DNA from 2 places in the Specibacter sp. NPDC078709 genome. Region 1 is predicted to be linked to the other one. Evidence: predicted binding sites of a transcription regulator. Region 1 holds the regulator's gene; the other holds the start of a gene.

Region 1 (14,471 bases):
TTGTAGGTCAGGCCGTTGGCGCGTGATGCAGCGTTGATACGCTGGATCCACAGGCGACGGAAGTCACCCTTGCGCTTGCGGCGGTCGCCGTAGCTGTACACAAACGAGTGCAGCAGCTGCTCTTTGGCCTTACGGTACAGACGTGAACGCTGTCCGCGGTAACCCTTTGCGCGCTCAAGAACAACCCGACGCTTTTTGTGGGCGTTTACAGCCCTCTTCACACGTGCCACGTGCGTACTCCTTCAAGTTTAAAGATCCCAAGCCAATCATGCCAGGGAAGGCTTTGATGAAATGGTGTTAGACCCTGAACTGGGAATGACACCGATTGACTTACGAAATTAGATGCCGAGCATCTTCTTGATGTTGCGCACATCTGCCTTGGCGACCAACAGGTCACCCTTCAGACGACGCTTCAAGCTGGAGGGCTTGTGCTCCAGGTAGTGGCGGCGGTTAGCCTGCTGGCGACGCAGCTTACCGGAACCGGTCAGCTTGAATCGCTTCTTCGCACCACTATGTGTCTTCATTTTAGGCATGAGGACCTATCTCCTTACGTATCCACCGGCGCTGCCTGTGGTTCTCTTGCAGCGACTGGTTGGGTCACTGTGTGGGTGTATTCACCGCTGAAAGGTGTGAACCTTATTCAGCTGAGCTGGGGGTTTCGACTGCCGGTTCGCTCTTTGCAGATGCGGGCTTGGCGGTCGGTTTTGCTGCTGCCTTGGCGGGCTTGGCGGCAGGCTTGGCTGCTACGGGCTTGGCCATGGGCTTCGGCATGGGGATGGGCTTTGCAGCCACGGGCTTGGGAGCAACTGCCGGCTTGGGTGCTGCGGCCGGCTTGGCTGCGGGAGCCTTTGCAACGGCCTTCACCGGAGCGGCCTTAGCAGCAGGTGCCTTGGCTGCAGGAGCCTTAGTGGCAGCAGCCTTGGCAGGTACGACGGCGGGAGCCGGCTTTTCTGCCGGAGCTTCCTTCGCGGGGGCTGCTTCGGGCGCCGGGGCTTCGGTTACAGCGGCAGTCTCAACGACTTCCTCCGCAACCGGGGCGGCAACTTCCTGAACAGCTTTAGCGCCGGGAGCCGGCAGGTCCTCGTTAAGGTGCAAACCATCTGGCAACAGATCAGCCAGTGACTGGGTCATGGGGGCCTTGTTGTCACGGTCTACGTCAACGCGAGCGGTGCCATTGGCCACTGCCTCGTTGTGCGCTTTCGCCTCGGCGCGCTGCTGGTTGCGGCGTACCTCTGCCTTGGCTTCGGCCTTGTTCTTCAACGGACCGATGACCATGACCATGTTGCGCCCGTCAATGCGAGGGCTGGACTCGATGATGCCAACTTCAGCAACATCTTCTGCAAACTTCTGCAGGAGACGGATGCCCATCTCTGGACGCTGCTGCTCACGACCGCGGAACTGGATCATGGCCTTGACCTTGTCACCGGTGCCGAGGAAGCGCAGTGCGTGACCGCGCTTGGTCTCGTAGTCGTGCTTATCGATTTTGAGTCGGAAACGGATTTCCTTCAAAACGGTGTTGGTCTGGTTCTTGCGGGCTTCACGAGCCTTGACGGCGGCTTCGTACTTGTACTTGCCGAAGTCCATCAGTTTGCACACCGGCGGCTTAGCCGTCGGTGCGACCTCAACCAGATCCAAGTCGGACTCTGCTGCTAAACGGAGGGCGTCTTCAATGCGGACGACACCTACCTGTTCGCCTGCTGGCCCAACCAACCGCACCTCGGGGACGCGGATTCGATCATTGATGCGTGGCTCGCTAATGTGTGGCTCCTGTTGCTTGAAAAGTGTGAGTACCATCAGCAACGAAGAAGGCCCCCAATTTGCTGATGCAATGGAGGCCTCGAGGGATTGGCTTGCAGTCCCCTATAACGGGAACAGCCTGGCTCTCCGTACTACGGAAAGCGCCAACCTAAACCAGACAACTCCATTACTGGGTCGAAAGGTGGGAGAGGACTCCACTTGCAAACACGATTGTAGTACATTCCCCATCCCACAGAAAACCCAATTGCGGATCCTCTGGAGAGCTGGCGAAATAACAGCATCGCGTCGGTCTATGACAAGCTTAGCAGTATGAGTAGCTCAGATAATAATTCGGACACACGTAACACCTTCCAGCCCGCCCCCGAAGAGGCCCTGAGTGATAGTCAGGCAGCTTCCGTAGTGCGTGATATCGCCGAAGTCCCTGCCATTGAGGTCATCACCACGGCGGCCGTTCACCTCATGAGCGCAGCAGCGGTCAAGTGCGGTCTGGCTGCAGGCCCGGACGCTGAGGAGCTCAAGGACCTAGACGAGGCTCGCAAGCTCATCACCGCGCTAGCCGGCTTCGTCACAGCTGCAGCACCGGAAATTGGTAGCCAGCATGCCGGACCGTTGCGCGATGGTCTGCGTTCACTGCAGCTCGCTTTCCGTGAAGCCTCAGAGTTCCCGGATGCACCGGGCAAGGGACCGGGCGAGAAGTTCACTGGCGCCGTCAACTAGGCCCCACCCGCTCGCGCGCTCTACTATCAGCTTCATCTTCACCGCGAACGATGAGTAGTTAGCAATGTCACCCACAAACATTGTCATCTACTCACCGTTCGCGGTGCTTAAAGGAAGATTTAGGGCAGCTACACCGGGTCCGGCTCACCTAGAAGGTCATCAAAGTTATCTGTCTGCTTTGATTCCGTCGATTTTGTGTCAGTTATTAGTGGCTTACGGCGGCGCCAGATAGCCATGCTCACCAATCCGATGATCGACAAGACGCCACAGACCAAACCGATGATGGCAAAGCCAGCCCAGGGACCGATGCCATCGATCATGGCCCCTGCAAAAGGAGAACCCATGGCGCTACCGATCGTCATGGACGAGCCGTACCAACCCATAGCTTCACCGCGGCGGCGTTCTGAAACCAGATCGGCAATGTGTTCGGCACTTGAGGTCAAGACCGGAGCACACAGTAGACCAGGAAGAATCGATAACAGTCCCAGCGTCCAAGCATTGGTGGCAAACCCCATTGGGATGATCAGGATCGCCATGGCCATCAGCAGCCACAGGGGATTGACGGAGCGCTTGAGGGCGCCGTAGAGAATGCCACCAACGATCGAGGCACCACACCAGAAGATGAACACGATCCCAAGATCGCCGACGACTTCATTTTCGCGCATGACCGCGACCATTCCCACATTGGTTCCAGCCAAGACCAGCCCGGCGCCCAGGGAGGTGCCCAAAATGGCCAGTACCGCAATATTGACCCAGCGCAGATTGTGCCGAGTCCCACCCCACAATCGGACCAGCGCGCTCTTGCCCGAGAGGTCTGGTGCTTCGCGGTCCTCAACTGCATCCAGAGGATGCGCCTCAACCACACCGACGGAAACGAAGGATCCTTTTTGGCCAGTTCTTGTGGGCGGGTTGAACACCATCAGAAAGACTCCGGCCATGGACGCGGTGACACCGATGATGACTAGGCCCACCACCGTGTGAATGGTGGTTGCTAGCAAGACTCCGGCGGCGGGCCCGATCATGAACGTGATTTCAGCGCCCATGGAATCCAGTGCGTAGGCGGTGCGCCGCTGCTCTTGGGGCACCATCACGCTGAGTGCTTGACGCACCACAGAGAAGATCGGAACGGCGAAGATGCCGCCAATGACGGCAGCCACTACCAGAAGCTGGAAGCTCAGGAATGGAGCCAGGCTCCACACCACTACTTCGGCAACTACTGACGGCAGGAGTGCCTTACGCAGTCCATAGACGTCCACGAGTCGACCGCGCCACGGGGCGCCGAACGCCATGCCGATGGTGATGGCCGCTGCAACAAGGCCTGCTGAGGCATAGCTAAGCTGCATCGTTTCAACCACATGCAGAGTCAACAGCACACCTGCAGCTGCATGCGGGATGCGCGCAAACATGGCTACAATCAGCAGCCTGCGCACGGGTCCGACCGCGAGTATTTCACGGTAGGCGGCAAAGTTCACCTGGGGGCTCTCTTTCGTGATCCATCACAAGAGAGCGCCGAGGCTACCATGCGATGAGGTTGTCCTGAATGTGGGGATGCCGTAGGCGAACATGAATTGAATCCACTGCCTGAGCAAAGTACTCATTCGCCGCCCAGGACGCTTGCAGCGCAGCGAGCACACCGTTTACCGCGGCTTGGTCCAGCCCGGGCAATAAGGTGATGGTGACACAGAGTTCTGGGCCCACTCCACCGCCGGAGACCAACAGTGCCGACGGTTCAGCTTTTGGGTACCACTGGGATTGTATGCCCTGACCGGCGCTGGCAGAAATGTCCACAACGGCTGTGTTACCAAGGGCCGACACAGACTCGCGCAGAACGCGCTCAACCGCTGCATCCCCGTAGCTGGGCTCCCACTGTTGCTGTTGCGCCAGCGACCACATTGCCGGGCGGCGGACCACAAAGGGCCGCTCCGAGCCAGGGTCTACCACCAGCAGTTGTGCTTCCTCGGCCACCGCAGACAACGCTGCCCGCGCCGCATAAACAGCAACCGGTCGCGCTTCGGGATGCCACCGTGTGAGAGCTTCGGCATTGGAAAAAACAGGGAGGGCCCGGCGGCCATCGGGACCTTGCACTGTCACCAGAGCCATGTCCGATTCCTTATCCGAGACCAGACCGTTTTCACCTACTGTCTGTTCCGCCAGCTGCGCCACGATCGGAATGAACACCCGGGCGGTGGCGAGGGAGGCAACTACCTGCGCTTCGCTGCCGTCACCGGAGGCTAGCGCCGCGAGGGCGGCCGCAAACCCGGCGTCCATGGCGCCGTCGTCGGTGTCAAAGTTGTGGTACTTTTCCTGCGCAGGAAGATCGCGGCCCGCCCAGGGCTGTCCAGCAGAATCGGTGCTGCCGCCAGCCCCGGCCAGAGCTGCTGCGATGTGTCCGGGCAGATGCTTCTTGGGCATCTCGGTCATGATTTAGCGACGGCCTGCAACGTCAAGGGCCTGCGGGAGCGTGAATGCGCCGGAGTACAGAGCCTTGCCAACGATGGCACCCTCAACACCTTCGCCGACCAATTCGCGCAAAACGCGCAGGTCCTCGAGGCTGGAAATTCCGCCCGACGCCACCACAGGCTTTGAGGTGCGGGTGCACATTTCGCGCAGCAGTTCTACGTTGGGGCCGCGCAAGGTGCCGTCCTTGGTGACATCGGTGACCACGTATCGTGCGCAGCCGGCATCTTCAAGGCGAGCCAGGACCTCCCAGATGTCCCCGCCTTCCTTGGTCCAGCCGCGGCCTGCCAAGGTGGTGCCGCGAACATCAAGTCCGACGGCGATTTTGTCACCAAAGCGGTCAATGACCTTGGCGGTCCACTCCGGGTTCTCCAGCGCAGCCGTGCCCAGATTTACACGGCCCACACCCAATTCCAGGGCGGCTTCCAGCGTTGCGTCATCGCGCAGCCCACCGGAGAGCTCGACCTTGACGTCCAGGACCTGCACCATTTCGCGCAGCAGTTCCGTGTTTGAGCCGCGACCAAAGGCCGCGTCAAGGTCCACGAGGTGAACCCATTCGGCGCCGTCGTTCTGCCACTTCATGGCGGCGTCGAGCGGGGAGCCGTAACTCGTTTCCGAACCAGCCTCGCCCTGCACCAAGCGCACGGCCTGGCCGTCCACAACGTCGACAGCGGGCAGCAATTCCAAAATGGGGGTGGTCATGGGGTCCTCAACGTTGTTTGTCCTACGGGTGGAAACTACAGGAAGAAAGCTGCGGCGTAGCCGCGGGTTACTGCGTGAAACTTGACGAGCGTGAAACTAGACGAGCATCAAGCTAGAGCGTGAACATGTAGGCGGCTATGAGAGACATGGCGGCCAACGCGGCAAAGCTGATGGGGATCCAGCGCGGGGTTTTCTGCTGGTAGAACGTATAGGCTCCACCGATCAGCAAGCCTGCCAGTGCCATCAACAACAACGAGTACATCAGCGAGCCGCCTTAGTCAGGGAATTGACCCAGTTACGCAGCATGCGGGCTCCTGCGTCACCGGACTTTTCCGGATGGAACTGTGTTGCGCAGAGCGGGCCGTTTTCAACGGCCGCGATGAACGGGGCACCGTGCTCGGACCAAGTCACCATGGGCGGACGCATTTTGGGCTGCAATACCTCAAAGTCCCACTTCTGCACACCATAAGAATGCACAAAGTAGAAGCGCTCAGATTCAACGCCTTCAAAAAGCATGGAGCCTTCAGCTGCTGTGACGGTATTCCACCCCATGTGCGGGACCACGGGGGCCGGCAATAGCTCCACAGTCCCCGGCCACTCCCCCATGCCTTCGCGGTGGGTGCCGTGTTCTACTCCGGCGTCGAAGAGGACCTGCATACCGACGCAGATGCCCAGCACTGCCCGGCCACCGGCAACGCGGCGGCCGATCATGCGCAGCGCATCAACGGCCTTGAGCTCGTCCATGACCGAACCAAAGGCGCCCACGCCAGGGACAACCAAGCCGTCGGCGTTGAGAACATCCTCGGGTTTAGCACTGAGCGTTACCACTGCCCCGGCACGTTCCAGCGCGCGGACGGCTGAACGGACGTTGCCCGATCCATAGTCCAGCACCGTGACCGTGGGCTTGTCACTACCTGCCGTGTTGCTTACTGCTGACTCGGTAGCTGCCGAACTCACAAAAGGCCCTTCGTGGACGGAATGCCGGTGACGCGGGGATCGGCTTCAACGGCCGAGCGCAGTGCCCGGGCGAAGGCCTTGAACTGCGCTTCGACGATGTGGTGCGGATCGCGGCCAGCAATGACTGTCATGTGCAGGCAGATCTGAGCATGCAAGGTGATGGCTTCAAAGACGTGGCGGGTAAGCGAGCCAGTGAAGTGACCACCGATCAGGTGGTATTCCTGTCCGGCAGGCTCGCCACCATGTACCAAGTAAGGACGGCCGGAAAGATCAACCACGGCGTTCGCGAGGGCTTCATCCAAGGGGACCGTGGCTTCGCCGAAGCGGCGGATCCCGGCCTTGTTCCCTAGGGCCTCCTTGAGGACTTCACCCAAGGAGATGGCCACGTCTTCTACCGTGTGGTGGGCATCGATGTGGGTATCGCCAGTGGCCTTGATGTTCATGTCGATCAGGGAGTGCTTGGACAAAGCCGTGAGCATGTGATCGTAAAAGGGCACGGAGGTGTCAATGTTTGACACGCCGGTGCCGTCGAGGTTGATCTCCACCATGACGCTTGACTCGCTCGTGGCACGCTCCAGGCGGGCAGTGCGTCCCTGGCCGGGATTCGGGCTGTTCTGAGTCATTGCGGCAGTCCTTTGTTGTGGTGCGCCTTCGCAGCCGGCAGTTGCCGGGCAGGGACGGGCGCGTAAACGAATTGGTGTAGTGCTACCAGTTTAGGAGAGAAGACATGGTTATACCCAAACCTCTCCCCTGGCGAGAAGGAACCAGCCATGTTCGACGGCGGATCCTCCTCACAGAATTAAAAAGCGTCCTCAGGCGGCAAGGAAGGCGCGCAGTCCTTCAAGGAAAGCTGTGGTCTCGGCTTCCGTACCTGCCGTGACACGCAAGTGGCCCGGAATTCCAACGTCGCGAATGAGTACGCCGTCGGCCAGCAAGGCTTCCCAGACCGCATGCGGATTCTCAAGTCCACCAAAGAAGACAAAGTTTGAATCGGACGGCGCCGGGCTAAGCCCTAGAGCAATGAGCTCCTTGACGATCCGGTCCCGCTGGACTTTGATCTGTTCGACATTGGCTAGCAGTGAGGTGGAGTGCCGTAGGGCTGCCACAGCTGTTGCTTGGGTAATGGCGGAGAGGTGGTAGGGCAGGCGGACCAGACGCAGGGCGTCGGTGACTTCCGGCGCAGCAGCCAGGTATCCCAGTCGTGCCCCTGCTAAGGCGAAGGCCTTGCTCATGGTGCGTGAGACCACCAGTCGAGGCCGCCCCTCGAGCAAGCTCAGAGCACTCTCGGTTCCTGTGTGGGCAAATTCTGCGTAGGCCTCGTCAACAATAACCACTGTTTGAGATGCCTCGCCGGCTGCATAGACGGCTTCCACAACGTCCAGGCCCAAAGCCGTTCCGGTGGGATTGTTGGGCGAGCAGAGGAACACGAGGTTCGGAGCATGCTGGCGAACCTGCTCGGCGGCAGATTCCGCAGAAAGACTGTAGTCCTGGGCGCGAACACCAGCGATGTAGCCTGTCCCGGTTCCGCTGGCGAGTAGCGGATACATGGAATATGTGGGAGGGAATCCCATGACGGTGCGGCCCGGACCTCCGAATGCCTGCAGTAACTGCTGGAGCACTTCATTGGATCCATTGGCCGCCCAAAGATTATCTTCACTCAAGCCGTGGCCAAGATAAGCCGCCAGCTCTTGGCGCAGAACGGTGAATTCTCTGTCCGGGTAGCGGTTGAGACCATTTAGCTCTTCGGCCACTGCTGCAAGGATTGCTTCCTTGGCATCGGCCGGAACACCAAAGGTGTTTTCATTAACATTCAGCAGCACCGGAACATCAAGCTGAGGTGCACCGTAGGGGTGCTGTCCACGCAAGTCGTCACGAAGCGGCAATTGACTTAGGCGTTCAAACTGGTCCATGCCCTCCAGCATATTTGCTTGCCGTGGAAAAGTTCGAAACGGCGACACAATGCGGACACCATCACCTGCAGGAGCGCTACTTCGGGATGGGAACGTAAAGCCGCTGACCTGCCTGCAGGACACCGGTGCCCAGATCGTTCAGTGCAACGATTTCGCGAACCACATGGCGTACATCGCGGGTGGGATCGGCAGCACCGGCAATGCTCCACAAGCTGTCGCCCTGCAAGACCGTCACGGCGACGGCGTAGTCGGCCATGTTGACCGCCTTCACCTCAGCGGCCGCGTTTGCCGGACTCGCGAGAGATCCGGCCATGATGGCAAAGGAGACAAACAAGATCAGCGCCGCGACAGCGAGAGTCGGGATGCCGAAGAACACCAACCGACCACGACGGGTCAAGCTGAGCCGAGTGCTGCCAGCGAAGTCCGCTGTGCCACAATCTGCTCCACCGATCTTCACTTCCCCTGATCGAACAGCTCCATGTTGGGCAGCACGATCCATGGTCGGTGCAGGGCCGGGCAGGGACACGCCAAAGGATGCGTGGGAGATAAGCAATGCGTTCATGACTTCTGGTCCTTTCACCGTGAATCCACTGCCCAGGGGCCAACTGCAGCCATCGGACCAAGATTCCACACTCAACATCTTCGATAGAACGTATGTTCTAATTTGCTACTAGTACAGTTTTAGCATCTATAGACGACACTTGCCAAGAGCAAATAGAACAAATGTTTGAAATTCGTCTCTTCGTGGCTTAAACTTGCAGAACAAGGATTGGCCGCTAGATGCAGTCCACCAGCAGGCACTGACATTGTTCAGGGCAGCCACGAAAGGACCGACGGAACCATGGCGCTTCCAGACCCGCCGCACCGCATTCCCCAAGCACCCAGCCGCGCTGGAATGAAGGGCCTGACGGTAAGGCAGAAGAAAATTCTCGAGTGCATCCAACGGTGCATTGCCGACAAGGGCTACCCGCCCTCAATGCGCGAAATTGGCGATTCCGTGGGGCTGGCTAGCCTTTCCAGCGTCACTCATCAGCTGACCCAGTTGGAGCGCCACGGCTATTTGCGCCGTGATCCCAAGCGTCCCCGCGCCATGGAAGTTCTCATCCCGCTGGTATTGGACAGCGGAGTTGTCGAAATCGAAGGCGTTAGCGCACCGAAGACTCTGCGCAGTTCGAACGGTCTGAACTTTGCCGAGCTGAGCAGTTCTTCGGACACCGCTTTTGTGCCTCTCGTGGGCCGCATCGCAGCAGGTGGCCCCATCTTGGCTGATCAGTCAGTGGATGACATCATGCCTTTGCCGCGGCAGATCGTGGGCAGCGGTGAATTGTTCATGCTCAGGGTCCAGGGTGATTCCATGATCGACGCCGCCATCTGCGACGGCGACTGGGTTGTTGTGCGTCAACAGCCAACAGCCAACAACGGCGACATTGTGGCGGCATTGCTCGAGGATGAGGCGACCGTCAAGACGTTCCGTCAGCGTGACGGTCACACCTGGCTCCTGCCACAGAACACTCGCTATGAGCCGATTCTGGGCGACCATGCCACCATCATGGGCAAGGTCGTCTCGGTGCTGCGAAGCCTCTAACCGAAGTCTCTAACGAAAAAACCGATAGCCGGCCGCCGTTGGCGCGTGCCGAAGAAGTACGAAGGCACCCCGTCAGCTCATGAGCTGATGGGGTGCCTTCGTGTGTGGCAGCCAAAATGTGTGTACAGCCCGGAGTGTCAGTGGCTTCTGCTTCCAAACAGCAGATGACGCGCTTAACCAGTTCGAGACTGCAGAAGACGCGACAAATCCGCGATTTTCATGGCATCATCTGCGTTTTCAAATCCAGCCCGTAACCCTGCCTTCGTGGGTGGCACTACTTGCCGGAGAGCCGCTTCAGCGCGCCCAACGCCACGGTTCTGTCCTTAGTGGACCAGAAAGGCGGTAGAGCGGCACGCAGGAAACCGCCGTAGCTGGCATTGGCCAGACGGGAATCAAGTACAGCAACCACGCCCCGGTCTTGGCTGGAACGGATCAACCGGCCCACCCCCTGCGCGAGGCGCACCGCTGCATGGGTGGCAGAGATGGCAATAAATCCGTCGCCGCCACTTTGCGCCACGGCACGGGCGCGGGCAGTGACCAGCGGATCATCCGGGCGCGGGAACGGGATCCTATCTATCACCACCAGACGGCAGGAGGCTCCTTGCACATCAACACCTTGCCAGAGCGACATGGTACCGAACAGGCAGGTGTCCGGTTCATCGGCGAACTGTTTAATGAGCCCGGACATGGAGGAGTCCCCCTGGCACAGGATCTTCACCTTGAGCTTTTTGCGGAGCTTCTCGGCTGCGTCTTCTGCAGCACGCCGCGAAGAGAACAGAGCCAAGGTTCCGCCACCGGCGGCGGTGATGAGCGCTTCCAATTCATCTAATTGCTCAGCGGACATCCCGAAGCCGGGTTTCTGCAGATGGGCGGCGACATAGAGCATGCCTTGTTTGGGGTAGTCGAACGGCGAACCGACATCGGCCCCCGTCCAAGTGGGAGCGCTGGGCCCCAAAAGACCGAGCCCGCCAGCTGTGGCTTGGAAGGACTCGCCAATAGCAAGAGTGGCCGAGGTGAGCACTACCGTCCGATCGGCAAACAAGCCCTCCCGCAATTTCATCGCCACGCTCAAGGGTGCGATGTTGAGCACTGCCGGCTCATTTTCATCCGCCTTCTGATAGCCCTTGCCCGGTGCGAAGGAACCCGGCCGCGAGGCCCACACCACCTCACGGGCATCATTGGCAACCAGCAGACGCTCGCACAAATCGAAGATCAGATTGAGCCTGGATCGGGCAATCGAACGCCCGCCGTCGGCGGCAGCATTACCCTCAGGCTTAGAATCGGACAAGGCGGCACGTACCGCGTCACGCAATTGCTCCACAGCTTGAGATTGCACCTCGTTGAGCCCCTGTGGGAATAGCCCCTCGGGAACACCAGCTAAGGCAAGGTCCAGTGCCGCGGCGCTGGCCTGCAAGGCGTCCACGGAAACAGCGGTGTGCTTGCGCGTGCTTGACGCCGCCGCCTGCACCATCTGCACAGAGAGTTGCCCGGTGACCGCGCCTGTTACGCGATCCTGGAGCTCATGTGCTTCATCGACCACCACCACGTCATAGTCGGGAAGCACGGCGATGCCTTCAAAGGCACTGATGGCCAGCATGGCGTGGTTGGTGACCACAATGTCAGCCTCTGCTCCGCGGGCACGGGCCAGCTCCGAGAAGCACTCGGTAGCCATCGGGCACTTCTGGGCGCCCAGACATTCCATGGAGGTTACAGAGACCTGCCGCCAGGCTTTGTCCGTCACTCCCGGAACAATCTCGTCCCTGTCGCCGGTGTCTGTTTCCTGCGCCCATTCGCGCAGACGCACCACTTCCTTGCCGAGCTGTGAGGTGGGCCCGGAGGTGGCACTGGGAGGGTGAGCCACGTTGTCTTCGCCAAGACTAAAAAGGGCGCCCTCGCCGGTGTCTTCGGTAGGGAAACCACCTGCCAGTTTTTGCCGGCACACATAGTTGCTGCGGCCCTTGACTAAAGCAACGTCAATGGCCCGCGGCAACATCGGTTTCAGGGTAGCCAACAACCTAGGTACGTCCCTGCCCACGATCTGTGCTTGGAGGGCAAGGGTGGCGGTGGCAATCACCGCAGGCTTGTCGCTGGTCAGGGAGTTGACGATCAGTGGTATCAGGTAGGCGAGGGACTTTCCGGTCCCCGTGCCCGCCTGAACCAGCAGGTGGTCCCCGCTCTCAAGAGCGGCAACTACCCGGCGTACCATTTCATGCTGGCCATCGCGGCGTTGCCCGCCCATGGCGTCAACGGCCCGATCCAAAAGGTCCAGTGCCTGCTGCGAAAGTTCACTATCAGGCATGCTGGACAAACGGTTCAACCTCTGCAGCCAAGTCTTCACGGACACGAACCTGAGCCAAGGTGCCCTGCTCTCCATGTTCCAGACTGATGATCTCAGCATCGCTGCGATGCAATTTGTTCAGCACATCGCCACGGTCATAAGGGACCAGCAATGTCAGCACGACGCTGGGGTGCGGAATCCCTTCCTTGATGGCTTCGAGCAACTCCTCGATGCCTTGTCCTGTCCTGGCCGAGACCACCACAGAGCGGGACTCACGCTGGCGAAGACGCTCCACCACAAAGGGATCGGCGATATCTACCTTGTTCAGGATGATGATTTCCGGGATCTGCAGTGCCTCGACTTCGGCAAACACCGAGCGAACCGCAGAGATCTGCCCCTCCGGGTCTGGGTGGGAAGCATCGACAATGTGCAGGATCAGATCCGCGTCGGCGACTTCCTCCAAAGTGGAGCGGAAGGCTTCCACCAGTTGGGTGGGCAGTGCGCGGACAAACCCGACAGTGTCAACCAAGGTGTAGCCCAAGCCGTCAGAAGTCTCGGTTTTACGGACCGTTGGATCCAGTGTTGCGAACAGTGCGTTCTCCACGAGCACGCCCGCATCAGTGAGACGGTTCAGCAGCGAGGACTTGCCAGCATTGGTGTAGCCGGCAATGGCCACTGAAGGCACATTGTTGCGTTTGCGGTTGGCGCGTTTGGTTTCCCGGGCAGGAGCCATTGCTGCGATCTCGCGGCGCAGTTTCGCCATGCGGGTGCGGATCTTGCGTCGGTCCAGTTCCATCTTTGTTTCACCGGGACCACGGGAACCAATACCGCCACCTGCAGCACCCACCCGGCCACCAGCCTGACGAGACATGGATTCACCCCAGCCACGCAGTCGTGGCAAAAGGTATTCCATCTGGGCCAGTTCAACTTGAGCCCGGCCTTCACGGGATTGGGCATGCTGGGCAAAAATATCCAGAATCAGTGCAGTCCGGTCAATAACCTTAACCTTGACAACCTCTTCAAGCGTGCGCCGCTGGGACGGTGAGAGGTCACCGTCAATGACCACGGTGTCTGCGCCGGTGGCGTGCACCATCTCCTTGAGTTCCTGGGCCTTGCCCTGTCCCAAGAACGTTGCCGGATCAGGCTTGGCCCTGCGCTGCACCAAACCGTCCAGGACTTCCGATCCTGCCGTTTCAGCCAGAGCAGCCAGCTCTCGCAGCGAGTTCTCGGCATCGGCCATGGTGCCAGAGGACCACAGACCAGCGAGCACTACGCGTTCAAGGCGCAACTGGCGGTATTCGACTTCGCTGACGTCTTCGAGCTCAGTGGACAGGCTTGCCTGACGGCGCAGCGCGTTGCGGTCAGCCAACTCGCTCTGATCACCATCAGAGAGGCTGTGCTGGAAATTCAGGGTGGACACGGCTTGCGCCCGTCCTTCAAGCGGCCTGGTGGCAGGGGCCCCACCGAACGGATCTTGGGCCTCAATGCCCTCATCCGCACGCGTGGCACGAGAAGCGGCCGCGTCCTTGGCCAAAATCCGGTCAATCACGGCTTCAATCTCCGCGGCAGAAAGGGACTCCTCCCCCGTGCTGTGGCCCTGTGAAGGTGCCGTGTTCTCCCCGTCACGGGGCAGCTCGTTGCCGTCGGAACCATTGTGTGCAGATGCGTGGGACATATTCTCCTTATAGGCTGTTACCCTCAATCGTAGTCCGAGCCACCGACACTCACACCTTTTGAGGTTCTTGGCTTGTGGATAATCACACGTGTGCATGTGCTGCGCTTAGGCGCGCCTAGATACACAAAGCGGTCGTTGGGCACTAATCTGGCATGACTATGGGTACTCAGGGTGCAGATCACTATTTCAGTTCACAACCGTCCACGCCGATGAAACGCCGGCCACTTCGCGTGGTTTTGGCTGGCGAGGAGCGCAACCTCCACACAGCCGGGGGCATCTTCAGCCCCGATGGTGTGGACAAAGGCACCACCATCTTGCTCAATGAAGCACCACCACCGGCCACTGCCGGCAACCTTTTGGACATCGGCTGCGGCTGGGGACCCATTGCCCTCACCTTGGCGCTGCGCTCCCCTGCAGCAACGGTGTACGCAG
Region 2 (14,471 bases), on a different contig from region 1:
GGGAGAACTCGATCGAACACGTCCTGGTGGTTCGCCGCACAGGGTCCGAGATTGAGTGGACCGAAGGCAGAGACATTTGGTGGCATGACGCAGTTGGACAAGCCAGCACGGAACACACGGCCGAATACTTTGACGCCGAAACACCGCTGTTCATCATGTACACCTCCGGCACCACGGGCCAGCCCAAGGGCTTGGTTCATACCACCGGCGGCTACCTGGCCCAGGCCGCGTACAGCCACGAACTGCTCTTCAGCAACCCTGATCCTGCCTTGCGTGAAGCGGATGTGCACTGGTGCACCGCAGATCTTGCCTGGGTCACGGCACACACCTACGAAATTTACGGCCCGCTCGCCAATGGCGTCACACAGGTCATTTTCGAAGGCACCCCGAATACCCCGCACCCGGGCCGCCACTTTGACATCATCGAACGCTACGGTGTCACCAGCTACTACACCGCACCCACGCTGGTCCGTTCGCTCATGGGCTGGTTCCCCGACGGCGTCCCGGCCCACCACGATCTCTCTTCCCTGCGCCTGCTCGGAACCGTCGGTGAAGCCGTCAATCCGCAGGCCTGGAACTGGCTCCGCGATGAACTTGGCGGCGGCACTCTGCCCATGGTGGACACCTGGTGGCAGTCCGAAACTGGCGCCACGATCCTTTCGCCGCGTCCTGGTGATACCGAGTTCAAGCCAGGCTGCGCCTCCCGTGCCATGCCGGGTGTGAGCGTACGTATTGTGGACGACGCCGGAACTGACGTTGAGCGCGATGTCCAAGGTCTGATTGTGGTTGACGGAATTGGCCCGGCCATGGCCCGGACCGTGTGGGGAAACCCGCAGCGCTACCTGGATTCCTACTGGCGCAAGTTCGCCAAGCAGGGCTACTTCCTGGCAGGCGATGGCGCCCGGTATGACGCCGACGGTCATATCTGGATCCTTGGCCGCATCGATGACGTCATCAACATCTCCGGGCACAGACTCTCCACGATCGAAATTGAATCGGCACTGGTCACCCACCCCAACGTCATCGAGGCCGGTGTCACCCCGGTGGCTGATGCGCTGACCGGCCACGCGGTGGTGGCTTTCGTCGTCCTAGCAGACAGCGAAATGCACTCCGCCGCGGAAGTCCAGGACCAGCTGCGTGCCCACGTGGCACACAAGATTGGGCCCATCGCCAAGCCAAGCGCCGTCGTCGTTGTTCCCGATGTTCCTAAGACTCGTTCAGGAAAAATCATGCGACGGTTGCTAACCCAAATGTTTGAGGGGTCGCCTCTGGGCGATACCACCTCGCTGCAAAACGAAGAATCAATGGCCGGAATTATTGCGTCCGTTACCCAGTACAAAAAGAAGGATCACTCATGAGCATTGCACCAGTTAACATTGCAGACCTCGCCACCCCGCTCAAATTTGCCTATTGGGTCCCCAACGTTTCCGGTGGCCTCGTGGTGAGCACCATCGAACAGCGCACGGATTGGAGCTTCGAGTACAACAAGAAGCTGGCCCAAATCGCCGAGAATAGCGGCTTCGAATATGCTCTGACGCAGACCCGTTACGCGGCCTCCTACGGCGCCGATCAGCAGCACGAGGCCACGAGCTTCTCGCTCGCTTTGCTCGGTGCGACGGAGCGCCTGAAGGTCATCGCCGCCGTCCATCCGGGCATGTGGCACCCCGGTGTGTTGGCCAAGTTCATCATCACCGCCGATCACCTCTCCAACGGTCGCGCTGCCGTGAACATTGTCTCCGGCTGGCTCAAGGACGAGTTCGTGAACTTTGGTCTCGATTGGCTGGAGCACGACGAACGTTACGTCCGCACCGAAGAGTTCATCCGAGTGCTGCGTGGACTCTGGACGGAGAGGGAATACTCCCAGGCCGGCAAGTACTACAACATCAATAACTTCACGCTCAACCCGGCACCTGTTGACGTGCCCGGCCGCCCCCACCCGGAGATCTTCTTCGGCGGCAACTCCACCGCCGCCCAGGCCGCGGCTGGCCGCACTGCTGACTGGTACTTCTCCAACGGCCGCACCCTGGAGGGCTACAGCGAAAACGTGAACGGCGTTTTGGCCGCAGCTGCGCAGGCGGGACGTAAGCCGCGCTTTGGCCTCAACGGCTTCGTCATTGCCCGCGACACCGAGAAGGAAGCCCGCGAGACCCTGCGCGAGATCGTCGCCAAGGCGCACCGCCCCGCCGTCGAAGGTTTCGCGGCCGCTGTGAAGGAGGCCGGCGCCTCCACCAAGGACGGCAAGGGCATGTGGGCAGATTCCTCCTACGAGGATCTGATCCAGTACAACGACGGTTTCAAGACCGAACTGATCGGCACCCCCGAGCAGATCGCCACCCGCATCGTGGAATACAAGAAGCGCGGCGTGAACTTGATGCTGACTGCCTACCTGCACTTCCAGGAAGAAACGGCAGCGTTCGGCCGGGACGTCATGCCCATTGTGCGCGAACTGGAAGCCGATCTGGCCCGCAAGCACGGCACCGAGCTGGACACCTCCCTGCTGCCCATCACCAACTTTGACAAGGTGAGCGTCTAATGACCGAGCATTCCTTCGGCTTCCGCACCCGCGCCCTGCACGCCGGCGGCACGCCCGATTCTGAGCACGGCGCCCGTGCGGTGCCCATCTACCAGACCACCTCGTTCGTGTTCAAGGACACCGACGACGCCGCCAACCTCTTTGCGCTGCAAAAGTACGGCAACATTTACTCACGTATTGGTAACCCCACCGTGGCAGCCTTTGAGGAGCGCCTTGCTTCTCTGGAAGGTGGCATCGGTGCTGTTGCGACGTCGTCGGGCATGGCAGCGGAATTTGTCACCTTTGCGGCGCTGGCAGGGGCGGGGGATCACATTGTGGCCTCCTCAAAGCTCTATGGCGGAACCATCACCCAGCTCGATGTGACGTTGCGCCGCTTCGGAGTGGACACCACCTTCATCGATTCCAATGATCCGGCCGATTTTGCTGCCGCGATCAAGGAAAACACGAAGGCTGTGTACACGGAGATCGTCGCCAACCCCTCCGGTGACATTGCCGATCTGCAGGGACTGGCTGCGGTGGCTCACGCGGCCGGGGTACCGCTGGTGGTTGATGCCACCTTGAGCACCCCGTACCTGATCCGGCCCATTGAATTCGGCGCCGACATCGTGATCCACTCGGCCACCAAGTTCCTGGGCGGACACGGCACCACCTTGGGCGGCGTTGTGGTCGAGTCCGGTCGTTTCAACTGGGGCAACGGCAAGTTCCCTTCCATGACCGAGCCCGTAGCCTCCTACGGCAACGTGTCTTGGTGGGGCAACTTTGGCGAGTACGGCTTCTTGACGAAGCTGCGCTCCGAGCAGTTGCGCGACATTGGTCCGGCGCTCTCGGCACAGTCAGCCTTCCAATTGCTGCAGGGAGTGGAGACGCTGCCGCAGCGCATGGATGAGCACCTGCGCAACGCTGCCGCTGTGGCAGCCTGGCTTGAAGCCGATGAGCGGGTCTCTTGGGTTCAGTTCGCCGGACTGCCCAGTCACCCGCACTTTGAGCGTGGACAGCATTACCTGCCCAAGGGTGTTGGCTCCGTGTTCGCTTTCGGTGTGCGCGGAGGACGTGCCGCCGGGAAGAAGTTCATCGACTCCCTCCAGCTGGCCAGCCACTTGGCCAACATTGGTGACTCACGCACCTTGGTGTTGCACCCGGGTTCCACCACTCACCAGCAGCTCACGGCAGATCAGCTTGAGGCAGCCGGAGTCCCCGAGGACTTGATCCGCATTTCCGTTGGTCTGGAAGATCTCGCAGATATCCTGTGGGACCTTGATCAGGCGCTGTCCATAGCGCAGGAGTTCATTGCCAGTCGTGCTGCTGCCACAGATGCCGCTGCTGCCACTGACGAAGCCGCGGCGTCCTGCACGATCGGAGCAAACGCATGAGCACCACGAGTACTCCCGAACGTTCATGGGTTGGCCCCTCAGCTCCCGAACGCCTGGCCATTCTGCGCAAGACTCGGTCGATCGCCATTGTGGGAGCCTCGGATAAGCCGTCACGGGCCAGCTACTTCGTGGCGACGTATCTGCTCTCTTCCAGCAGCTACCGCGTCTACTTCGTGAACCCGGTAGCTACGGAAATCCTGGGCCAGCCGGTGTACAAGTCATTGGCTGATCTGCCGGAAGTCCCGGACATGGTGGATGTATTCCGCCGCCATGATGATCTGCCCACCGTTCTGGATGAAGCCATTGCCGTTGGGGCAAAGAGCCTGTGGCTTCAGTTGGGCTCCTGGCATGAGGAAGTTGCGGCCAAGGCTGAGGCTGCTGGAATGGAAGTGGTCATGGACCGCTGCGTGAAGATTGAACACGCCCGCTTCCACGGTGGTTTGCACCTGGCAGGATTCGACACCGGCGTGATTTCCTCGAAGCGGCAGGTCGTCGCCTAAGGTATTACGCCCTTTCGGTGTCCGGCTGCCGGGCTACCGATCAGTGGAATGTTGGCGCGAAAAAGGACGGCGCTTGCGGGATGGGATGGTCTTATAGGGCCGTCCGATCCCGCGAGCGCCGTCCCTTTTGCGTCTGGAGCCTCCCTAGCCGGTCCAGTTCGGGAGAAACAGCCCCGATCCACTTTCGAGTGTGCACCTCCTGTACGTTTTCGGGCCGGAAGGGGTCAGAAGTGTACGGCAACAGCACCCACAGGCCGGTAGCGGCGCCACATTGCGGGCAACGAAGCCCGGTAGTGCGTCGAGTTAGACCGATCCCCGCACCACGGACCATCGAACAGTCACATAATGCCGCTTAGATCACCTCAAAGCGGCGTGATGTGACGGCTCGATGGGTGGCGAGCGCCCAAAACTGTCCGGCGAGCGTTCTGGCACCCGCTGGCACTCGCTTGCGCCCGTGCCCGGGCACCCCGCCCACAAGACGCCCCAGGCCACGGCAAACTCACGGGATAGATGACTGACATTCGCAAGCCGCTAGGAGTAGCTTGATAGCTGGACCAAGAACACGCTCGCCGAGACCATCATCAGGAGGATAGGTGCTGTTTCAACTGATTGCCCGCAATCTGGCGCCGCATAAGGCGTCATTGATCGCGATTGTGGTGCTGCAATTCCTCTCTACCCTCGCCACCTTGTATTTGCCCACCCTCAATGCCGACATCATTGACGACGGTGTGGTCAAGGGTCAGATCGACGTCATCTTGAATCTGGGTCTGTGGATGCTGCTCATTACTGCGGGTCAGGTGATGTGTGCCATCGCGGCCACGTATCTGAGCGCCAGGCTTGCCATGGGCGTAGGACGGCAAATCCGCCGCGACCTTTTTGACAAAGTGGAGACGTTTTCCTCCCAAGAGGTGGGCATCATTGGCGCACCGTCCCTGATCACCCGCACCACCAATGACGTCCAGCAGGTGCAGATGCTGACACTGATGTCCTTCACCATGATGGTCATGGCACCCATCATGTGCATTGGCGGGATTGTGCTGGCCATGGCCCAGGATGTTCCCCTCTCGGGCCTGTTACTGGTGATCCTGCCTGTGCTGCTCATCGCCATCGGCTTGATCGTTCGCGTGCTGGTCCCCACCTTCCGTAAAGTCCAGCGCCAACTCGATGACATCAACGGGGTGCTGCGCGAACAGATCACCGGTATCAGCGTCATCCGCGCGTTTGGCCGCCGCGACTACGAAGCGGAAAGATTCGCCACGGCCAACGGCGCACTCACCGCCTCCCAGTTACGGGCAGGGCGGCTGATGTCGCTCATGTTCCCCACCATCTTCTTCGTGGTCAACGTAACCAGTGTGGGTGTGCTGTGGTTTGGCGGGCAACGCATTGACGCTGGTGACATGCAGATTGGCGCCCTCACCGCATTCCTGAGTTACATCATGCAAATCCTCATGTCCGTCATGATGGCCATGTTCATGTTCATGATGATCCCGCGCGCGGCCGTCAGCGCAGAACGCATCACCGAAGTCCTGAACACCGAAGCCAGCGTGGTCGATGGCCCCGACGCCGTGCATGTCACCCGCCTCGATGGCCGCCTCAACGTCACGAACGCCACCTTCACCTACCCCGGAGCCCAGGCCCCAGTCCTCTCCGGAGTCAGCTTCACCGCCTCCCCGGGAAGCACGACGGCGATCATTGGCTCCACCGGTAGCGGCAAGTCCACATTGGTGAACCTCATACCAAGACTCTTGGATGCCACCGAGGGTGGCATCCAGTTGGGCGGACACAACATCAAGGACGTGACCTTGCAAGCGCTGCGCAGCTCTATTGGGCTCGTACCGCAGAAGGCTTACTTGTTCACGGGTACGGTAGCGAGCAATATTCGCATGGGAAACCCAGACGCTACGGATGATCAACTGTGGCAAGCATTGGAGACAGCACAGGCTGCGAACTTTGTCCGGGACATGCCTGAAGGCTTAGAGGCCCCTATAGAGCAGGGAGGCTCCAACGTCTCCGGTGGACAGCGCCAACGGCTCTGTATTGCCCGAGCCATTGCCGCCGGACCCTCTGTGTACCTTTTTGATGACAGCTTCTCGGCTCTGGACTATGCAACGGATGCCAAACTCCGGGCAGCACTGAAACTGGTCACCCGCGACGCGGCAGTTCTGGTTGTAGCCCAACGGGTAGGCACCATCAGGGACGCAGATAACATCCTGGTCCTAGACGAAGGGGTGTTAGTAGGCCAAGGCACCCATGAGCAGTTGCTCGACAGCTGCCCCACGTATCAGGAAATCGTCAACTCGCAGCTAGGAGCAGACGATGACTTAGAGGCTCCGGCCATGGACAGCACCAGCAGCACGGAAACCAACCCCACCACCACCCGTGACGGAGGCCTCTCATGAGCATGATGCGCGGCGGCCGCGGCGGCGGTCCACCCCAAAAGGCCATGGCCTTTGGTCCCAGTCTGAAACGAATCCTGGGTCTTATGGCCCCGGACAAGATCCGCATCACTCTCGTGGTGATCATGGCAGCTATCTCGGTTGGCCTGTCCGTAGTAGCGCCCAAGATCCTCGGCAACGCCACCGACATCATCTTCGACGGCGTGGTGGGCAAGATGCTCGGCCAGTTCCCGGCCGGTACCACCAAAGCCCAAGCCGTGGCCGAGCTGCACGCCAAGGGGCAGGGCCAGCTGGCGGACATGCTCAACGCCATGAACGTGGTGCCCGGCCAAGGCATGGATCTAGGCGCCCTGGGCCAGGTGCTCATGATTGTCTTGAGCCTGTACATAGCTGCCTTCTTCTTCAACTGGGGTCAGGGCTTTGTCACCACGGGCATAGTCCAGCGAGCCATGTACAGACTGCGCCGCGACATTGAGGCAAAGCTGGACCGCCTGCCCATGGCGCACTTCCAACAGGAATCCCGCGGCGATGTTCTCTCACGCGTCACCAATGACATTGACAACTTCTCCCAAACCCTGAACCAGACACTCACACAGATCCTCATCGCCGTCCTGACGGTATGCGGCGTGCTCGGAATGATGTTCTCCATCTCGCCCCTACTGGCAGGCATCTCGCTCGTGACGGTACCCATCATCGCCGTCATCACCATCATGATCGCCAAGCGCTCGCAGGTGCAGTTCGCAGCTCAGTGGAAGAGCACCGGAGACCTCAACGGCCATGTGGAGGAAATGTTCACGGGCCATGAGATCGTCAAGGCCTTTGGGCAGCAGAAGCAAGCTATTGAGAAGTTCCGGGTTTCGAACGATTCCCTCTATGAATCAAGTGCCAAGGCTCAGTTCATTTCAGGCATCATCATGCCCAGTACCAACTTCATCTCCAACCTCAACTACGTGGTGGTGGCGGTGCTCGGCGGTATTCAGGTGGCCCAGGGTGTTCTAACGATTGGTAGCGTCCAGGCGTTCATCCAGTACTCGCGCCAATTCAGCCAGCCCATGGCTCAGATTGCCAGCATGATCAACTTGCTCCAATCAGGTGTCGCCTCTGCCGAACGAGTCTTTGAACTGCTCGATGCCACAGAACAGACGCCCGATCACATCCCGGCCGCAAGGCTCGCTCAGCCGAAGGGCCGCGTGGGGTTCGACCACGTGAACTTCGGCTACACGCCGGGGGAGCCGCTCATCAAGGACCTTTCCCTCGTGGCCGAGCCGGGGGAGACCGTGGCTATTGTGGGCCCCACCGGTGCTGGCAAGACCACCTTGGTCAACCTCCTCATGCGCTTCTATGAGATTAATTCCGGGACGATCACGGTGGATGGCGTCAACACCGCCCACCTCAGCCGCGATGACCTCCGCAGCCAGTTCGGCATGGTGCTTCAGGATGCGTGGCTTTTTGGCGGCACGATCAGGGAGAACCTGGCTTACGGCAAGCTGGGCGCCACCGAGGAGGAGATTGTCGAAGCCGCCGTGGCCACACATGTGGATCACTTTGTCCGTTCGCTCCCGGATGGTTATGACACCGTCCTTACGGACGACGGCGGCGGGCTGAGTGAGGGGCAGCGTCAGCTCATGACGATTGCCAGGGCCTGGATCGCCAACCCGGGCATTCTGATCTTGGATGAGGCAACCAGCAGTGTGGATACCCGCACCGAGGTGATGATCCGCCAGGCCATGAATAAGCTCCGAGCGAACCGGACCAGCTTTGTTATTGCTCACAGACTCTCCACTATTCGCGATGCTGACCTCATACTGGTGATGGACAGTGGTCGCATTATTGAACAGGGCAGTCATGACGTGCTGCTCGCTCACAGAGGTTTCTATTACCATCTCTATATGAGCCAATTTGGCGATCCAATGGTGGAAGAGGTGAGCCAGGCATGAACTCCATGGATGTATTGATGCGCCGGTGGCGATTGGACTTGGAATCGACGGTGCCCCCGTTTGAACAGGTCCGGCTGCGGATTCTGGATTTGGCTTCTTCGGGCGAACTGGCCGTGGGCACCAAACTGCCCTCGGTTCGTGCCCTAGCCACAGATTTAGGGGTCGCGGCCAACACTGTAGCCCGGGCCTACCGGGAATTGGAGCAGGCAGGCATTGTGATCACGGCCGGACGCAGCGGCACAGCGATTGCCTCCGGCGGGGACAAAATTGCCGCCCAGGTGGCCGAGGCCGCGGACTCCTATGCCGCCGTCGTGCGTGAATTGGGGATGCCACGGGCTCAGGCCCTGCGCATAGTCTCCGCCGCTCTGGAACGCACCAGCGGCTAATGTGGGCAGCTGATTCCAGTGCCTTGGAAAGCACTCATTCAAGCCTTCATTCGAACGAACTTTCGATTATACTGATGTAGAAACACCCTTGCGTGGCGGACACTCGCCACGTGGAGCGGCTTTGCCGCGGACTGCTATGCGAAGGAAATAATGGCCCAGCCAGCAACACCTGTGAATGACACCCGCCCGGATCTGTCGCGCCTGATTGTCAAGGGTGCCCGGGAAAATAATCTGCGCAACGTTGACCTTGACCTGCCCCGCGACTCCATGATCGTCTTCACAGGACTATCCGGCTCAGGCAAGTCCTCCCTCGCCTTCGACACCATTTTTGCCGAAGGTCAGCGCCGCTACGTGGAATCTCTCTCCGCCTATGCCCGGCAGTTCCTGGGGCAAGTGGATAAGCCGGATGTTGACTTCATTGAGGGCCTGTCCCCGGCTGTCTCCATCGATCAAAAGTCGACGTCGAAGAACCCGCGTTCCACGGTGGGCACCATCACCGAGATTTACGATTACATGCGTCTGCTCTGGGCTCGTGTGGGTACGGCGCATTGCCCCGTCTGTGGTGAGCCCATCGCCAAGCAGACGCCACAGCAAATTGTGGACCAGCTGCTGGAAATGCCTGAAGGCACCCGTTTCCAGGTCCTGGCTCCCGTGGTGCGTGACCGCAAGGGTGAGTTCGTTGAGTTGTTCAAGGAGCTCACGGCCAAGGGCTACTCCCGTGCCAAGGTGGATGGTGAGCAAGTTCAGCTCAGTGATCCGCCCAAGCTGAAAAAGACGTTTAAACACACCATCGAGGTGGTGGTGGACAGGTTGGTGGTCAAGGACGGCATCCAACAGCGTCTCACCGACTCCGTGGAAACCGCGCTGGGCCTGGCCGATGGCCGCGTGCTGGCAGAACTCGTGGACCTTGAGCCCGGCGATGATGGGCGCATCCGTTCCTTCTCCGAGAACTTGGCCTGCCCCAACGAACACCCACTCGCCATTGATGAGATTGAGCCGCGCTCGTTCTCCTTCAACAACCCCTTCGGCGCCTGCAGTGCGTGTAGCGGTATTGGTACCAAGCTGGAAGTGGATGAGGAGCTGGTAGTTCCCAACCCGTTCCTGTCGCTGCGTGAAGGCGCCATTGCGCCATGGTCGCTGGGCACCGCCACCACCGAATACTGGAACCGGCTGCTTGAGGGTCTGGCCACGGAGCTGGACTTCAAGATGGACACCCCGTGGAATAAGTTGGACACGGATTCGCGCACCGCTGTCCTGTACGGCAAGGATCACAAGGTGGTGGTGCAGTACAAGAACCGCTTTGGCCGCGAACGTAAATACAGCACCGGTTTTGAAGGTGCCATCCAGTACATTCATCGCAAGCATGGCGAGACGGAATCCGATACCGCCCGTGACCGCTACGAAGAGTACATGCGACAGATTCCGTGCCCTGCCTGTGGTGGTGCACGGCTGAACCCGGCCTCCCTCTCGGTGCTAATCAACGGTAAGTCCATTGCCGAGGTCTGCGCCCTGTCCATGCGCGACTGCTTTGACTTCCTCTCCAATCTGGTGCTGACGGGCCGCGAAGCACAGATTGCCAGCCAAGTGCTGAAGGAAATCCAGGCGCGCCTGAAGTTCCTGCTCGATGTTGGCTTGGAATACCTGAACCTGGAACGCGCCTCAGCCACCCTCTCCGGCGGCGAGGCACAGCGCATCCGTCTGGCCACCCAGATCGGCTCCGGCCTGGTGGGCGTGCTGTACGTCCTCGATGAGCCCTCCATTGGTTTGCACCAGCGCGATAACCGCCGCCTCATTGGCACCCTGACCCGCCTGCGGGACCTCGGCAACACACTCATTGTGGTGGAACATGACGAGGACACCATCAAGGAAGCCGACTGGATCGTTGACATTGGCCCCGGTGCCGGTGAGCACGGTGGCGAAGTAGTGCACTCCGGTTCCTTGCCGGAGCTTTTGGCGAACACCAGCTCCCTGACCGGCGATTACCTGTCCGGGCGCAAGTCCATCGCACTGCCAGCCAAACGCCGCAAGTATGACAAAGCACGCGAACTGGCCGTGGTTGGTGCGCGCGAAAACAACTTGCTCAACATCGACGTGAAGTTCCCCTTGGGCGTGCTGACCGCCGTCACCGGCGTCAGTGGTTCCGGTAAGTCAACGCTGGTCAACGAGATCCTGTACAAGGTGTTGGCCAACAAGCTCAACGGCGCCAAGCAGGTTGCCGGGCGCCACCTGCGCATCGACGGTCTGGAACATCTGGACAAGGTGGTGCACGTCGACCAGAGCCCCATCGGCCGCACCCCGCGCTCCAACCCGGCCACCTACACCGGCGTTTTTGACAACATTCGCAAGCTCTTCGCCGAGACCAACGAATCCAAGATGCGCGGCTACCAGCCGGGCCGCTTCTCCTTCAACGTCAAGGGCGGACGCTGCGAAGCTTGCACCGGTGACGGCACGCTGAAGATCGAAATGAACTTCCTGCCAGACGTCTACGTGCCCTGCGAGGTCTGCCACGGTGCCCGCTACAACCGCGAAACCCTCGAGGTGCACTACAAGGGCAAGTCCATTGCCGACGTCCTGAACATGCCCATCGAAGAAGGCGCCGATTTCTTCGCCGCCTTCACCCCCATTGCCCGGCACCTGCGCACGCTGGTCGACGTCGGACTTGGTTACGTGCGCTTGGGGCAAGCCTCCACCACGCTCTCCGGCGGCGAGGCGCAGCGCGTCAAGCTCGCTGCAGAACTGCAGAAGCGCTCCAATGGCCGCAGCATCTATGTGCTCGATGAACCCACCACGGGCCTGCACTTCGAGGACATTCGCAAACTGCTGCTGGTGCTGCAGGGGCTCGTTGACAAGGGCAATACGGTCATTGTCATTGAGCACAACCTCGATGTCATCAAGAGTGCTGACTGGATCGTGGATCTGGGGCCCGACGGCGGTACTGGCGGTGGCCGCGTGGTGGCGACCGGTACCCCGGAAAAGCTCGCCAAGAGCAAGGAGAGCCATACGGCAACGTTCCTGCGCGAGGTTCTCTAGTCTCCACGCCCTCCCAAAGCTCGTACCTCGCTTCGGGACCCTAGGCAGCGTGGGCCCACCCACGCTGCCTAGGGACCTCCGTTGTGGCGAGTCATGTATGCCACTTGGTGCATGGATGGGCATGGTCGGGGCTGGCTCGTGAGAAACTGGTGGACGTGACTACAGTGATTCCTGCCATGACCGCGGGCAAAAAACGTGACAACCTGCCTTGGGTGGTTCTTTTCGACCTCGACGGGACGCTCGTTGACCCAGCCGGTGGCATCACCGGCGGCGTGGAATACGCACTGCGCGTCAAGGGCCTGCCAGTGCCGGAAGCAAGCGAGCTTAACAAGATGATCGGCCCCAAATTGGCCGACGCACTGGTCAACATCGCCGGAGTTCCCGAGGCTCAGGTAGATGGCGTCATCGCAGCGTACCGAGGCTGGTACGGCGAACAGGGCATGGCAATGTCTGAGGTCTATCCTGGCGTCCGTGAGTTGTTGACGGAGCTGAAGGACAGTGGCGTTTACCTCGCCGTTGCAACGCAAAAGCCCGAGCCACTGGCCAAGAAGCTGCTGGCGCACCACGGCATCGATACCTTGTTCCACACCATTTGCGGCTCACACGCCGATGAAACACTCAAGCCGGGTGATCCGGAATACCGCCCGGGCAAGACCGAAATTATTGCTGCCGCGCTGGCCCACACCTGCGCCATTGCGGCGTTGGACGCCACGCCCGGCACCGAGCTCACCGCCGTCATGGTGGGGGACCGGTACCAGGATGTGAACGGTGCCCAGAGCAACGGACTTGAGTGCATCGGGGTCGCCTGGGGATTTGCTGGGGACGGTGAACTGGCAGCGGCAGGAGCTACCGCCGTCGTCCATTCAACACACGAATTAGCTGCCGTACTTGCGGGAACCGCAGCTGGCATGGGAGCCGACACAGCAACAGGGGAGGCTGGGCATGGCGCTGTATGACGCAACGAGGGTGCTGACGCGCGGCACCATTGCGGCCGTGTGTCGTCCTACCGTGGAGGGGCTGGAGAATGTGCCCACTGACGGGCCGTTCATTGTGGCGCCCAACCACCTGTCGTTCTTCGATTCGGTGATTGTTCAGGCGCTCACGCCGCGCCCCGTGTCCTTCTTCGCGAAGGCGGAATATTTCACGGGGAAGGGTGTGAAAGGCAAGCTCATGAAAACGTTCTTCGAGTCCGTGAATTCCATTCCCGTGGAACGTGGCGAACAGGCAGCTAGCGTGCAGGCACTCAAGACGCTGCTGGAGATTCTGGGCCGCAATGAAGGCGTAGGTATTTACCCCGAAGGCACCCGTTCCCGCGACGGCATTTTGTACCGTGGCCGCACAGGTGTGGGTTGGCTGGCGCTGACAACCGGCGCTCCCGTGGTTCCCGTGGGTATCATCGGCACCGAAAAGCTGCAGCCAGCAGGGAGCAAAGGCTTCCGCCCTGCCCGGTTCACTCTGCGCTTTGGCAAACCGTTGTACTTCGACAAGACCGGGCCGGACCATTCGCTGCCAGCGCGCCGTCTGGTCACGGACACCATCATGGACGCCATCGGCGAGCTCAGCGGTCAGGAACGCAGCAGCAAATACAACCAGAGCCCCGTCATCGAATAGCCATGGCAGATCCCTCAACTTACCGGCCGAAGCCGGGCGAAATTCCTACAGATCCAGGCGTCTACCGGTTCCGTGATGAGCACGGGCGCATCATCTATGTGGGCAAGGCCAAGAACCTCCGCTCACGCCTGAATTCCTACTTCGCCAATCCGGCCACCCTGCTGCCCAAAACCCACGCCATGGTCCACCACGCCGCGAGCGTGCAGTGGACCATCGTGGGCAGTGAGCTTGAAGCCCTGCAACTGGAATATACGTGGATCAAGGAATTCACGCCGCGCTACAACCTGGCGTTCAGGGACGATAAAACGTATCCGTATCTGGCTGTCTCCATGAGTGAGAAGTTCCCGAGGGTGCAGGTCATGCGCGGTGAGCGGCGCAAGGGCACCCGATATTTTGGGCCGTACACCGCCGGTGCCATTCGCGAAACCATGGACACCCTGCTGCGCGTGTTCCCTGTGCGCAGTTGCAGCGTAGGCGTACTGCGCCGCGCGGAACGCAGCGGGCGCCCCTGCCTGCTCGGTTACATCGACAAGTGTGCCGCTCCCTGTGTGGGCCGCATCAGCGTCGAGGACCACAAGGAGCTAGCGCAGGATTTCTGCGACTTCATGGGCGGAGAGGCCAAACGCTTCATCAGCACGCTGGAGAAGAAGATGGCCGCCGCCGTGGCTGAACTCGACTACGAGCAGGCTGCCCGGTTGCGTGATGACA

The links. Region 1 encodes LexA, which represses DNA repair genes until DNA is damaged. Its sites were predicted from a motif close to TCGAACANNTGTTCGA; they were not measured.
Region 2: a site for LexA is predicted at 9,173-9,188, ahead of uvrA (excinuclease ABC subunit UvrA). Genes of this name have one in related genera too.

Annotation. Positions count from the first base shown of each region.
Region 1 covers NZ_JBFBLU010000001.1:56,157-70,627, forward strand. The annotation lists gene rplT (50S ribosomal protein L20) at 1-230, opposite strand, end outside; gene rpmI (50S ribosomal protein L35) at 339-533, opposite strand; gene infC (translation initiation factor IF-3) at 637-1,794, opposite strand; gene AB0P14_RS00255 (DUF1844 domain-containing protein) at 2,068-2,475, shown strand; gene AB0P14_RS00260 (MFS transporter) at 2,604-3,947, opposite strand; gene AB0P14_RS00265 (SseB family protein) at 3,991-4,896, opposite strand; gene priA (bifunctional 1-(5-phosphoribosyl)-5-((5-phosphoribosylamino)methylideneamino)imidazole-4-carboxamide isomerase/phosphoribosylanthranilate isomerase PriA) at 4,900-5,634, opposite strand; gene AB0P14_RS00275 (hypothetical protein) at 5,747-5,896, opposite strand; gene hisH (imidazole glycerol phosphate synthase subunit HisH) at 5,896-6,591, opposite strand; gene hisB (imidazoleglycerol-phosphate dehydratase HisB) at 6,588-7,214, opposite strand; gene AB0P14_RS00290 (histidinol-phosphate transaminase) at 7,404-8,501, opposite strand; gene AB0P14_RS00295 (LysM peptidoglycan-binding domain-containing protein) at 8,578-9,063, opposite strand; gene lexA (transcriptional repressor LexA) at 9,397-10,086, shown strand; gene AB0P14_RS00305 (ATP-dependent DNA helicase) at 10,361-12,385, opposite strand; gene hflX (GTPase HflX) at 12,378-14,039, opposite strand; gene AB0P14_RS00315 (methyltransferase) at 14,198-14,471, shown strand, end outside.
Region 2 covers NZ_JBFBLU010000003.1:47,590-62,060, reverse strand. The annotation lists gene acs (acetate--CoA ligase) at 1-1,358, shown strand, start outside; gene sfnG (dimethylsulfone monooxygenase SfnG) at 1,355-2,533, shown strand; gene AB0P14_RS06870 (O-acetylhomoserine aminocarboxypropyltransferase/cysteine synthase family protein) at 2,533-3,903, shown strand; gene AB0P14_RS06865 (CoA-binding protein) at 3,900-4,403, shown strand; gene AB0P14_RS06860 (ABC transporter ATP-binding protein) at 4,997-6,802, shown strand; gene AB0P14_RS06855 (ABC transporter ATP-binding protein) at 6,799-8,736, shown strand; gene AB0P14_RS06850 (GntR family transcriptional regulator) at 8,733-9,122, shown strand; gene uvrA (excinuclease ABC subunit UvrA) at 9,273-12,152, shown strand; gene AB0P14_RS06840 (HAD hydrolase-like protein) at 12,308-13,108, shown strand; gene AB0P14_RS06835 (lysophospholipid acyltransferase family protein) at 13,095-13,763, shown strand; gene uvrC (excinuclease ABC subunit UvrC) at 13,766-14,471, shown strand, end outside.